Regions from separate parts of the Shouchella sp. JSM 1781072 genome, predicted to be linked through region 1. Evidence: riboswitches for the same ligand, from Rfam matches in the RefSeq annotation. Region 1 holds a riboswitch; each other region holds the start of a gene.

Region 1 (4,246 bases):
GCAGTAGAGAATAAATAGAAATAAAAGCGATTACGTATTGAAAGTTGAGGTCAACATCAAATGATGGATTACCGTATAGAACGAGATTTACTAGGGGAAAAACAAGTACCAAAGGATGCATATTACGGCATTCAATCGTTACGAGCGAAGGATAACTTTCCGATCACAGGCTACCCGCCTCATCCAGAACTGATTCGAGCATTTGGTTTTGTGAAAAAAGCTGCAGCCATGGCAAATCGAGACGTTGGTGTTTTACGTCCCCATATTGCTGATGCGATTGTGAAAGCAAGTGATGATGTCATTAACGGCGAATTAAATGAACATTTCATTGTTGATTCGATTCAAGGTGGTGCAGGCACATCCTTTAATATGAACGCGAATGAAGTCATTGCCAATCGTGCCATTGAAATTTTAGGTGGAGAAAAAGGCGACTATTTAAAAGTTAGCCCAAACACCCATGTGAACATGGCTCAATCAACAAACGATGCCTTTCCAACTGCCATTCATATCGCTGCACTTCATATGACGCAGGGGTTAACCGATGAGTTACGAAAATTGATTGCGGAAATGGAAGGAAAAGCGGAAGAGTTTGACGATGTCCTCAAGATGGGACGTACGCATCTACAAGATGCAGTGCCGATTCGACTTGGACAAGAATTTGGTTCTTATCGGAAAGTGTTAGTCCGTGATTTAAAACGAATTAGCCGCTCTGCCAATCATTTACATGAAGTGAATATGGGTGCTACAGCTGTTGGGACAGGCTTAAACGCTAAACCGGAGTATATTGAAAAAGTAGCAACACATCTTGCGACGGTTACAAATCTTCCTTTTAAAACAGCAGAAGATCTTGTAGATGCAACGCAAAATACCGACGCTTATACTGAACTTTCAAGTTCATTAAAAATATTAGCCATTAATTTATCCAAAATAGCCAATGATTTACGTTTAATGAGTTCTGGGCCTCGTACAGGGTTAAATGAAATAAATTTACCTGCTCGTCAACCTGGATCTTCGATTATGCCGGGAAAAGTAAATCCAGTCATGTGTGAAGTGATCAATCAGCTTTCTTTCCAAGTAATTGGAAATGATCATACGATTAGCCTTGCATCTGAAGCGGGACAGCTTGAGTTAAATGTAATGGAACCTGTGCTTGTCTTTAATTTATTACAATCTTTAACCGTTCTTGAAAATGGCATGCGCGTATTCCGTGAATATGCGATTGCTGGTATTACGGCTAATATCGACCGCTGTCGAGAGCTTGTTGAAAATAGTGTTGGAATTGTTACGGCGATTAATCCTCACGTTGGCTATGAAGTGGCCACTCGCATTGCCAAAGAAGCGTTAGAAACGGAGCGACCTGTGCGAGAAATTTGTTTGGAGCGTGGCATTTTATCTGAAGAAGAATTAAACGAAATTCTTGATCCAAAAGAAATGACTAAACCTGGTATAGCGGGATCTCGTTTCTTACCACTTTAAAAACAAAAGCACTTATGTCATACTAAAAGAAAATAGCAAAAGACTAGGGGTGCCCGATGAAGTTGGGCTGAGAAAAAGAACGAATTTCTTTTACTCTTTAACCTGATCTGGTTTATACCAGCGGAGGGAAGTCGGCATACGTATCATATAATTGAGCGTGTAAACCGTAACCCCTTTGGTTACGGTTTTTTTGCGTAAAGGAGTGTAGACAAAATGAAAGATTTTCAACTTTATGTCATAACAGGAGAAGCGTTTCATGAAGGCAAAGAGCTTCTTCAAGTAATGGAAGAGGCGATTAAAGGTGGAGCAGACTTTATACAGCTAAGAGATAAAACGAGCAGTCGAAAAGAAGTGTTTGAGAAAGCAAAGCGTTTAAATGATCTTTGTAAAACCTATAACGTGCCGTTTATAGTGAATGACTACATTGATATTGCGATGGCAGTCGATGCAGATGGGGTTCACGTAGGTCAAGATGACATGCCGTTGGCTGAAGTCCGTAAACTTGTCGGTAAAGACAAAATTATTGGTGTATCTACGCACAAATTAGACGAAGCCCTTGAAGCAGAAAAGGGTGGAGCAGACTATATTGGTGTCGGCCCCATTTTTCCAACAAATAGTAAAGAAGACGTAGTTGATCCAGTTACCACTTCGTATATAAAAGAAATTAAAGCGCATGTCTCGATTCCTTTTGTAGCAATCGGTGGCATTAAAACTCATAATGTCCGCGAAGTCATTGAAGCAGGAGCAGATGCCGTTTGTGTCATTACGGAAGTGGTAGCAGCGGAAGATGTGCAAGCAGCGGCAGAAACTATGACAAAGGCGATAAATGAGGCGAAAGCATGAATCTTTTCATAAATGGTGAGCAGAGAACTGTAAAAAGTGAAACCATTGAACAATTGATTGCGGAACTAGAATTAAACGGGCAACTCCTCGTTGTCGAGATGGCTGGTGAGATCATTGCCCGTGAAAATTGGAGCAATACATCCTTATCTGAGAATAAGTCAATTGAGCTTGTTCATTTTGTTGGAGGTGGTTGAGAAATGAAAAAAAACCTTTTACGTATAAACGGAAAGCCATTACAGTCACGCTTCTTTTTAGGTACTGGTCGCTACCCAAATCCTTTTGTTCAAAATGAAGCGATTAAAGCATCTGGTGCTGAAGTATTAACGTTTGCTTTGCGCCGCGTAAACTTAGAAGCGCCGGCCGAAGATGCGATTTTACAACATTTAAACGGGGAAAATTTTCAGTATTTGCCGAATACATCTGGTGCTTCCACAGCGGAAGAAGCCATTCGTATTGCTCGTTTAGCAAAAGCGTCTGGTCTAAGTGATTGGATTAAAATTGAAATTAGTGCTTCTGAAAAAACGTTGCTGCCTGATCCGATCGAAACGTTAAGAGCAACCGAAATCCTTGTATCAGAAGGGTTTACCGTTTTACCCTATACGTCTGACGACCCCATTTTGTGTAAACGGCTAGAGGAAGCAGGCGCTCATGCTGTCATGCCAGGAGCTGCGCCGATTGGTACAGGGCTTGGAATCTTAAATGAATACAATATTGGTTTAATTGTAGAAGAAGCAAATGTACCAATTATTATTGATGCAGGATTAGGTACGCCAAGCGATGTTGCAAAAGCAATGGAGCTGGGTGTGGATGGAATCTTAATGAATACCCCTGTAGCGAAAGCAAAAGACCCTGTTAAAATGGCAAAAGCGATGCGTTTAGCGATTGAGGCAGGCGAACTGTCGTATGAAGCAGGGAGAATTCCGAAAAAACCATATGCGAGTGCAAGTAGCCCAACAACACAGTACATGAAATAGGAGAGGCTCAAAATGGAAAAAATAATCGTCATTGGTGGCGGAATTATTGGATTATCAATTGCATTACGGCTGGCAAGTGAAGGCACTCGAGTAACGATTTTAGAAAAGGACACGTGTGGCGGCCAAGCCTCAGGAGCGGCAGCAGGGATGCTCGCTCCTTTTTCAGAGATTGGGGAAGACCAAGATGTTTTTTTTGATTTTAGTTTGGCAAGTCTAACTTTATATCCTGAATGGCAAGCATATGTAAGAAAAACATCGGGTGTCGATTTTGAATATTCAAAATCAGGAAGCCTTCATTGTGTCTATCATGAAGCGGACTTACTTCCTCTTTATACAAGATCGTCTTGGCAAAAAGACTATAATAAAGATATGCAAATTTTGAACCAAGAAGAAGTGCTTGCGCTTGAGCCACATCTATCAGAGGAAATAAAAGGAGCGATTTACTACCCAAATGAAGCGCACATTTACGCTCCAGATTTTGTGAAAGCGTTAATTGAGGCGTGCAAACGTTCATCCGTCGACATTTGTGAACATTTAGGAGAAGTAGAGATTCTGTCGTCATCGTCTGATGATGTGCAAGTAAAAGCTAGGGGTCAAGTGTTTGAAGCAGATCAAGTTGTCGTTACAACAGGAGCTTGGGCACAAAAGCAAGCAGAAACGTTAGGGCTTAACCTGCCAATCTATCCAATACGAGGTCAAATATGTGCGTATCGTCCAAATGAATCGTTACTTAATCATATTGTCTATACGAGTCAAGGCTATCTCGTTCCAAAAGCAAATGGTACAATTGTAAATGGAGCTTCAGAAGATATTGCTGGTTTTGAAACGTCAGTTACAGCAAAAGGTATGGATCGCTTAAAGCGCTGGAATAAAAAAATCCTGCCTGCCCTTCAAGATGAACCGACTATTCATGAGTGGGCCGGCTTGCGACCAGCTACACAAGATGGTTTTCC
Region 2 (4,246 bases), on a different contig from region 1:
ATGAACATCCTCGCCTAGCACCGATTGAGAAATTGGCAACCTTACAGCCTGTTTTCAAAACAGGTGGCACAGTAACGGCTGGGAATAGCTCAGGTCGTAACGATGGAGCTGCTGCGATTTTGTTAACTTCACAGACAGGGTTAACGCAATTATCAGTCAAGCCAAGAGCGAAAATTATCGCACAAGCGGCGGCTGGCGTCTCTCCAAAAGAGATGGGACTTGGTCCTGTTCCAGCAACAGCTAAAGCCTTGAAGCAGGTAGGCTTAACGTTTAAAGACATAGATGTAATCGAATTAAATGAAGCATTTTCAGCGCAAGCCCTTGCTGTTTTACAAGAGTGGGGAATGGATATGGATGATGAGCGATTAAACCCAAATGGGGGAGCCATTGCTTTAGGTCATCCAATTGGAGCTTCGGGGGCAATTTTGTTAACAAAAGCTCTATATGAATTAGAGAGAAGACAAGGGACTTATGCGCTCATTACCCTCTGTATCGCTGGAGGGCTAGGAATAAGCACCATTATCGAGAGAGTTTCCTAATCGTTGGGAACTCTTTTTTTGTTAGGAGGTTTCCAGATGAAATTCACTCGTTTAATAAGAAGCTGAAACGGTTATTAAAGAACAAAAGATGAATCGAGGAGTGACACAATGGTTTTTGCAAATGACGCGTTACAGGACAAACACATCTTGGTGACAGGAGCCACTGGTGGTATTGGTGCAGCTACGGCTAAAACACTGACTAAACTAGGCGCTAAAGTAACAGTTACCGGGCGAAACGAAGAGAAATTAAACGCACTACAAAAAGAATATCAAGACATTTTAATCGTTCCAGCAGATTTAAATGTGGAAGATGAGCGAAATCAACTCGTTGAAAAAGCGATTGAGAAACATGGCCCGATTTTTGGACTGGTGAATTCTGCTGGAATGAGCGGTGGAGCGATTGTGGAAGAGTTGGACGAAGAGACGATGACAAGCATCATGCATACAAACTTCACCTCTCTTATTCTTTTAACCCAGAAAGTGTATCAATCGATGAAACAAGAGCAAGAAGGAGCGGTTGTGAATGTATCGTCGTTGTCTGGTTTAAGAGGAACGTATGGAAATTCCGCTTATGCAGGTAGTAAATTTGCCTTAATTGGGTTCACGCAATCATTTGCCTTAGAAGCGATTGAAAATCAAGTGCGCGTCAATGCGGTTTGTCCAGGTTTTGTTAATACAGAGATGGGCAAAGGTGCAATTGAACGAAAAGCGAAGCAAAACAAGCGCTCCTATGAGGAACAATTAAATGAAGTTGAACAAAATTTGCCGTCTGGTCGAATTACAGAACCTGAAGAAGTAGCCAATACGATTGTTTATCTCTTAACCGATGCAGCCAAAAATATCGTAGGGGAGTCTGTGAAAATTTCTGGCGGGAGCGTTATGCGCTAAGCTTGTTTTTTGCTAGGGAGAACGATCCGCGTCTTTCTTGCACAAATATTGCCGTTCATCTATGATAGGAGAAAGAGAATAAAAGACCACTAGGGGTGCCATTTTGGCTGAGAGAGGCAGTAGACCTTAACCCTTATCACCTGATCTAGTTTGAACTAGCGTAGGGAAGTGTATGCCAGCTCGTCCATCAATGACGTGAAGCCACTTTCCTAATCAAAGAAAGTGGTTTTTTAAATGGAGCTTAAAGGAGCGATTTTATGTCATTTACGCAACGAATTCGTAAACACGCGGATGCTGTATGGACGGCTAGCCATAACCATCCTTTCGTCCAAGGAATTGGTCACGGTACATTGCCCAAAGAAGCGTTTCAACATTGGTTGAAACAAGATTATAAGTATTTAATTGAGTATGCGAAAGTCATGGCGATGGGTACGGTGCTAGCCCCTGATCTAAAGACCATGTCCGGTTTTGCAACCGCATTAGATGAAACGCTGAATACGGAAATGGAACTACACCGTTCATATGCTGAGCGACTTGGCGTTAGTCGCGAGGAGCTAGAAGCTACAGTTCCTGGACCTGTTACATTAGCATATAGCAGCGCGATGCTAGCTGAAGCCCAAAAAGGATCGTTAGCAGAGCTGATTGCCTCTATCTTACCTTGCGCGTGGAGTTATTACGAAATCGGTCTTGAGCTGGCAAAAATTCCAGGCGCCTTAGATCATGAATATTATGGAGAATGGGTGCGCATGTATTCTTCGGATGAATTTGGTCAAATTGCAGACTGGCTTATTGAGACACTAGACGCCCTTGCTGAGTCTAAGTCAGAAGAAGAGCTTAATCGCTTAGAAGCAATCTTTATGAATACAAGTCGCTATGAGTATATGTTTTGGGAGATGGCGTATAAACAAGAGAGTTGGCCAGTTGAATAAAGAAATGGAAAACATGGAGCCGTACCTTGATTAAGGTACGGCTTTTTCGTGAAAAGAAACCCTTGGAGACGGTCGCTTCTCTTTTTTAGCTTTAGGCTGTTTTTTACCGAGAAACCATGGATGGTTATTAAAGAAATAAATAAACGGGATGGTTAAGGCAAGTGTTAAGCCTGTAAATAGAAACGTCCAAGGCAATGTGTTTGCAGTATCTAGATTTACACCAAAGCCGTAGTGCATCAAAGCACGAACCGTATTCAGTAGAGGCATATGCACGAGTAAGATGACGATCGAATTAGAACCTAAAAATAATAACCACCTTGAGTGCTGCACCTTTTGGATAAAGAATAGAAAGGCAATCATCCCTAGTAGTGCGGCTGGGTAAAACACGTATGGTTCACCAAGTATATTCCCGCGCATATCAATTCGCTCATTAACAGATTGAATGAAGTACATAAGTGTAAACAGGGCAGAGGATAGTGGGATTACCACTTTCCAAGAAAAAGTTTTCCACAAGTGCTTCGTTAAAAATCCTAATCCATAAAAGACAACCGCTGTAAGGGCGACAAAACCATTCCACGGCAGTGAAAAACTAAGGAAGGTAGAAGCATAGCCTAACCCTGCTGCTGTCATTAAAAATAGTCCAATCCACTTGCCCCGGCTGACACGATGATAGAAAAAGAATAAGAGCTCAACAAGAAATAAACATGTGAGAAACCAAATGGCAGGATTGTAGGTTAATTGATAATTTTCAGGTGTTGATAAGAAGATCCCTGTGAAAGGATTTAAAGGATCGACATTTTCGCCAGGTGTAAACGACAAGTGACGAAAGATGAAAAACCACGTTATATACGTCATTGCAGAGAAAAGGAAGTATGGAAACAAGAGTCCCCTTGCCTTTTTCTTTATAAATGATCCGAATGATTGTTTGCTTGGTTTAAAAACAGCTCCTGATAAATAAAAGAATAATGGCATATGAAAAGCAAATAGAAAAGCCTTTAGTTCTGGGTTTATAGGCGCGTGACTCATCACAACGAGAATAATTCCAAGGCCTTTCGCTGCATCAATCCAATGAATCCGTTTGTCCATTTTCGCACACCACCTTTACATCAAATCGTTCATTGTAAAAGCTAGTATACGTAAAAAATGGCATATGAGAAGGGTTTCAAAGGACTTTACACAGACCTTTATGAACGTGCGGTTAATTGCCGAAGCTTTTCCGTTTTTTTTGAACAGTATTACGAAAAAAGACATTCGCTTGTTACGTTTGTAATATTACTCTCCTTTGGTTTTCCGTAAATAAATTTGCGAGAAGTCTCCTTTTTTTCGGAAAAAGCTAGCATTGGATCCAGTGTAACGTTTAAATACTTTATGAAAATAATTTACGTCAAGGAAGCCGACTTCACATGAAATGTCTTTAATAGGGCGACTTGTATGAATTAACATTGCACACGCTTTACGAATACGAAGTTCACGAACGAATTCCATCGGCGTAGCGCCCGTTTGTTTTTTAAATAATCGTGTGAGGCTATAACGTGATACCCCAATTTGTTCCGCAACATCGTCTAACGAAATTTGTTTATGAAAATTTGATTCGATGTATGCGAAAGCTTGTTGATAATAATAAGAGTCTCCTTTTGGTGTATTCGTGTGCAGTGTCCGAAAACATTCGAGTAAAAATTGATAGCCATGTGCTGCGGCTTGATAAGGGTCTCGAAGTCGGTCGGCTTTCGTTTCATTGTAAATGGAAAAAAGCGAACGAATTAAATAGGAGTCCGGAGATAGTTCGACAATAGGTCCGGTTTCTTTCGTTAAACGTGTCGAGATATCTTCTACAGTCGGTCCTTGTAATGCAATATAAATAAACTCCCACGGTTCTGTCGCATCTTTTGG
Region 3 (4,246 bases), 110 kb from region 1:
ATTAAATCGTTCGAGCGAGCGATTAAACATCCCGGCGATTGATGAGGATCAAGTGTTAACGTACTTAAAAGAACTGTTAACGATTGATAAAAAATGGATTCCAAAAAAAGACGGCACTTCTCTCTATATTCGCCCTTTTATTATTTCAACAGAAACTAATTTAAGTGTTGCGCCGTCACAGTCATACAAATTAATGATTATTTTATCGCCAGTTGGTGCCTATTACAAAGAAGGTATGGCACCTGTTAGTATACTAGTTGAAGAACGTTATACACGTGCAGCGCCAGGCGGAACTGGTACGGCGAAAACGGCTGGTAACTATTGTTCGGCTTACAAAGCACAAGCTCGAGCGACAGCGAAAGAAAAGGCACAAGTTCTATGGCTTGATGCAAGTGAAAAGAAGTATATTGAAGAAGTAGGAAGTATGAATGTATTCTTTAAAGTGAACGGTGAAGTTGTTACGCCGAAATTAAATGACAGTATTTTACCAGGGGTTACACGGGATAGCGTGATTCAAGTACTCAAAGAATGGGAAATTCCGGTTCAAGAAAAACAGCTGTCGATTGAAGAGATTTATCAAGCATCGCGAGACGGCATCTTGGAAGAGGCGTTTGGAACAGGGACCGCTGCGGTCATTTCACCAGTTGGACAATTGGAATGGAATGAAGAAACCATTGTTATAAATGAAAATAAGACAGGCCCATTAGCACAACGACTTTACGATTATTTAACGAAGCTTTATGTGGGAGAAGAAGAAGATCGTCTTGGCTGGATTGTTAAGATTGAGCAAGATTAATCGTTATTAACGGAGGAATGAATGATAAAAGCAGTTTTCTTTGATTTAGATGATACGTTACTTTGGGATAAAAAAAGCATCGCGCTTGCATTTCGGCAGACGTGTCTTCATGCATCTATTGAAAAAAACGTTGACCCAAATCAGTTAGAATCGTTTGTACGCCATGAAGCAAGAACGTTATATCAAGGTTACGACACTTACCCGTTTACAGTGAATATTGGCATTAATCCTTTTGAAGGGTTATGGGGAGAATTTCGTGACGATGGAGAAGACTTCGCCGCATTACGAGAAGTTGCTCCACACTACCAAAGAGAAGCGTGGTACGGGGGATTACAAAAGCTTGGTGTTCAGGATGAGGCTTTTGCGTTGGAACTTGCACATCTTTTTCCGATTGAAAGACGAAAACACCCAGTTGTTTATGAGGACACTTTTTCAACTTTAAATGCATTAAAAGATAACGTACAGCTTGTTTTAATCACGAATGGCTCACCAGATTTACAAAACACAAAATTAGAACTGACGCCAGAGCTTGTTCCTTACTTTGATCACATTTTAATTTCTGGTGCTTTTGGGCAAGGGAAACCAAAGGTACGTATGTTTGAAGAAGCCCTTGCTCGTTTGGAGATTGCTCCTAATGAAACGTTAATGGTCGGAGATAATCTACATACGGATATATTGGGTGCGAACGCAAGCAACATACCATCTGTTTGGTTAAACCGAGACCAATTGCTGAACAATACCGACAGTAAGCCGACTTTTGAGATCCATTCACTGCATGATTTATTAGAATTAGAAAATTTAAAACAATCACTTGCGAATCAATAGAGAGTATGATCTAATTAATTTGTACGATAAAATTTAATAGCCACTAGGGGTGCAAAAAGCTGAGAGAGGACTTGTCCTTAACCCTTTACCTGATCTAGATAATGCTAGCGAAGGGAAGTGCGATATGTAAGTTGTAGGGATGTGTAATACACAACCGGTTTATTTACATACGTCGTTCCATCGTTTAGATGGAGCGTTTTTTTGGTTTTCTTGGTGGTGGGATGGAGAGAAAATGGTGAAAAGAAAAAAATTAACGTTGGTGGATATTTTAGTTACGGTCATGATTGCAACCGTATTTGCTGTAGTGTATCGCTTATGGAGTCCTATTAGTGATTTAGTTGGCGTCTTTGGATTACAGCTTGAACAACTTATTTATGGAATGTGGTTTATTGCAGGAACGCTTGCCGCATTGATTATTCGAAAACCGTTCATTGCACTTATTGCGGAAACGGCAGCGGCATCAGGAGAATTCATTGCAGGATCTCCCTACGGAGGTATTTTACTTATTTACGGGATTGCTCAAGGGATTGGAATGGAGTGCGCGTTCGCTTTATTTAGATATAAAGTATTTACAATTTGGACCGCGATGTTAGGTGGAGTTTTTGCAAGCTTTGCTTCTCTCGGTTTAGATTTTCTATATGCAAATATCGGCCAGCTTTCTGCGTGGGTCTTAACGCTACGAATTGTTTTTCGGACAGTGGGAGCGATCTTAATTACAGGCGTATTGGCAGCGAAACTTGTGCAAGCTTTGCAAAAAACAGGTGTGCTGAGTGACATTCAACCAAACGAACATAACGGAAAACCATATTCATGAGTCAATCATACAGCATTCAGTTTCGTAACTTAACAGTTCAAAGCAGCAGTACAAGTCGTACAATTTTAGAGCGTGTATCGTTGGCAGTAAAACCGGGGGAGAACGTGTTAATTCTAGGTCCAAGCGGAGCAGGGAAATCCACGCTAATGCAAGTAATTGCAGGTTTGAGTGATTCTTTAAACGGATTAAATATTGAGGTGGACAATCTAAAACTTCCATCATGTAGTTACGTCTTTCAAGATCCTGATTCGCAGTTTTGTATGCCTTATATGGATGAGGAGCTTGGATTTATGCTGGAAAATCAGTCTGTGCCAACATCAGAGATGCGTCCTATTATCAAACGCATATTGCGCAAAGTTGGTTTACCAGATCAACAACCACATACAGCTATTCAAACGCTCTCAATGGGGATGAAGCAGCGGTTAGCCCTTGCATCTGCTATGATTCAAAATGAAGAATGCATGATTTTAGACGAACCTTCTGCTTTATTAGATCCACATGGAGCAGAGAAGCTTTGGGAAGAAATTGCTAAGCAAACAAAAGGTAAAACGGTCATCGCTGTTGAACATCGACTGACGGAAGCCTTGCCTCACATGGATAGAATCTTATTACTAAATCAAAATGGACAACTTATAGCAGATACGAAGCCATCATCTTTTTTTCAGCACTATCGAAACGAAATTAAGGCAACAGGAATTTGGTATCCGAGTGCTTGGCGTGAGTATACTCAACAGAATCCCTTATTGACGTCCTTACCGAACAAAGAAAAAACGATGCTGACCCTGACAAACTGGACGCTACTTCGGAAAAAGAAAAGCTTGGTTGCCATTAAACAAGCGAAGGTTTATCAAAAAGATTGGATTTGTATAACAGGTGTGAATGGTGCAGGGAAGTCATCATTTCTCTACGGTTTAATGAATTTACTGACACATATTGGGCAATATGACATAAACGGTCACGCTGTTGCAAACAAAGAAGACGTGACGGATCGAATGAATTTTGTCTTTCAAAACCCTGAATATCAATTTGTCACAACTTCGGTTGAGCAAGAGCTTGTTTATTCGGCAACAACCGATGCGCAAGAAGAGGCAGTGGCATCCATACTTTACCAATTCGGTCTCGCAGAACACCGTCAAATGCATCCTTATCGATTGTCGGTTGGGCAAAAAAGACGGCTAAGTGTAGCGACAGCTTTTGTAAATCAAAAAGCGTTTCTTTTGTTAGATGAACCGACATTTGGACAAGATGCTAGCCAAACCTTTGCTGTCCTTAATGAAATGGAACGCTTTCGCCAAGCGGGAGGAACCATTCTTATGGTTACCCATGATGAAACGTTAGTCGAGCATTTTGCTACGCAACAGTGGGTCATTGAAAAAGGTCAGCTCGTTTGCAGGGAGAGGAGGCAAGAACGTGGCTTACTCGGTTAATGGAACATTTCTAATGAAAATGAATCCTACTGTCAAACTTTTATGCTTACTCGCCATCTTTGGGCTCATTGTATTTATTCATAATCCAAATGTTCTTTTGTTCATGCTTGCAAGTTTTCTTATTCTGACGGTGTTCTGTTCGGGCCACCCTAAAGGATATGTTAGTCTGTACATCGCCTCATTTTTATTCTTATTTGTCTCAGCGTCCACGACAATGATTTTTTTCGGTCAAGGGGAGACAACGTGGTTCCAATGGGGACTTGTTCATATTACAGAAGAAAGTTTTTATACAGGTATCCATCTTGGCTTACGGGCAACATTATTTGCGACTCTTGGCTTATTGTTTCTTTTAACGACAAAGCCTGTTCATTTATTTTATTCATT

Evidence for each region. Region 1 has a riboswitch for thiamine pyrophosphate ahead of thiE (thiamine phosphate synthase). Riboswitches for the same ligand answer to the same signal wherever they lie in the genome.
Region 2: it holds a riboswitch for thiamine pyrophosphate, as region 1 does, so the genes downstream of both, tenA (thiaminase II) here and thiE (thiamine phosphate synthase) in region 1, are expected to answer to the same signal.
Region 3: it holds a riboswitch for thiamine pyrophosphate, as region 1 does, so the genes downstream of both, ACE1TH_RS07135 (ECF transporter S component) here and thiE (thiamine phosphate synthase) in region 1, are expected to answer to the same signal.

What each region holds. Positions count from the first base shown of each region.
Region 1 is NZ_JBHFQE010000001.1:1,462,925-1,467,170, reverse strand. Features, by position in the region: gene ACE1TH_RS07780 (ROK family glucokinase) at 1-18, shown strand, start outside; gene aspA (aspartate ammonia-lyase) at 61-1,476, shown strand; TPP riboswitch at 1,512-1,622, shown strand; gene thiE (thiamine phosphate synthase) at 1,690-2,319, shown strand; gene thiS (sulfur carrier protein ThiS) at 2,316-2,513, shown strand; gene ACE1TH_RS07760 (thiazole synthase) at 2,517-3,293, shown strand; gene thiO (glycine oxidase ThiO) at 3,306-4,246, shown strand, end outside.
Region 2 is NZ_JBHFQE010000003.1:112,179-116,424, reverse strand. Features, by position in the region: gene ACE1TH_RS14470 (thiolase family protein) at 1-539, shown strand, start outside; gene ACE1TH_RS14465 (SDR family NAD(P)-dependent oxidoreductase) at 648-1,427, shown strand; TPP riboswitch at 1,509-1,611, shown strand; gene tenA (thiaminase II) at 1,685-2,356, shown strand; gene ACE1TH_RS14455 (acyltransferase family protein) at 2,387-3,442, opposite strand; gene ACE1TH_RS14450 (AraC family transcriptional regulator) at 3,629-4,246, opposite strand, start outside.
Region 3 is NZ_JBHFQE010000001.1:1,355,493-1,359,738, reverse strand. Features, by position in the region: gene ACE1TH_RS07145 (branched-chain amino acid aminotransferase) at 1-796, shown strand, start outside; gene ACE1TH_RS07140 (HAD family hydrolase) at 818-1,621, shown strand; TPP riboswitch at 1,657-1,754, shown strand; gene ACE1TH_RS07135 (ECF transporter S component) at 1,854-2,435, shown strand; gene ACE1TH_RS07130 (ABC transporter ATP-binding protein) at 2,432-3,862, shown strand; gene ACE1TH_RS07125 (energy-coupling factor transporter transmembrane component T family protein) at 3,846-4,246, shown strand, end outside.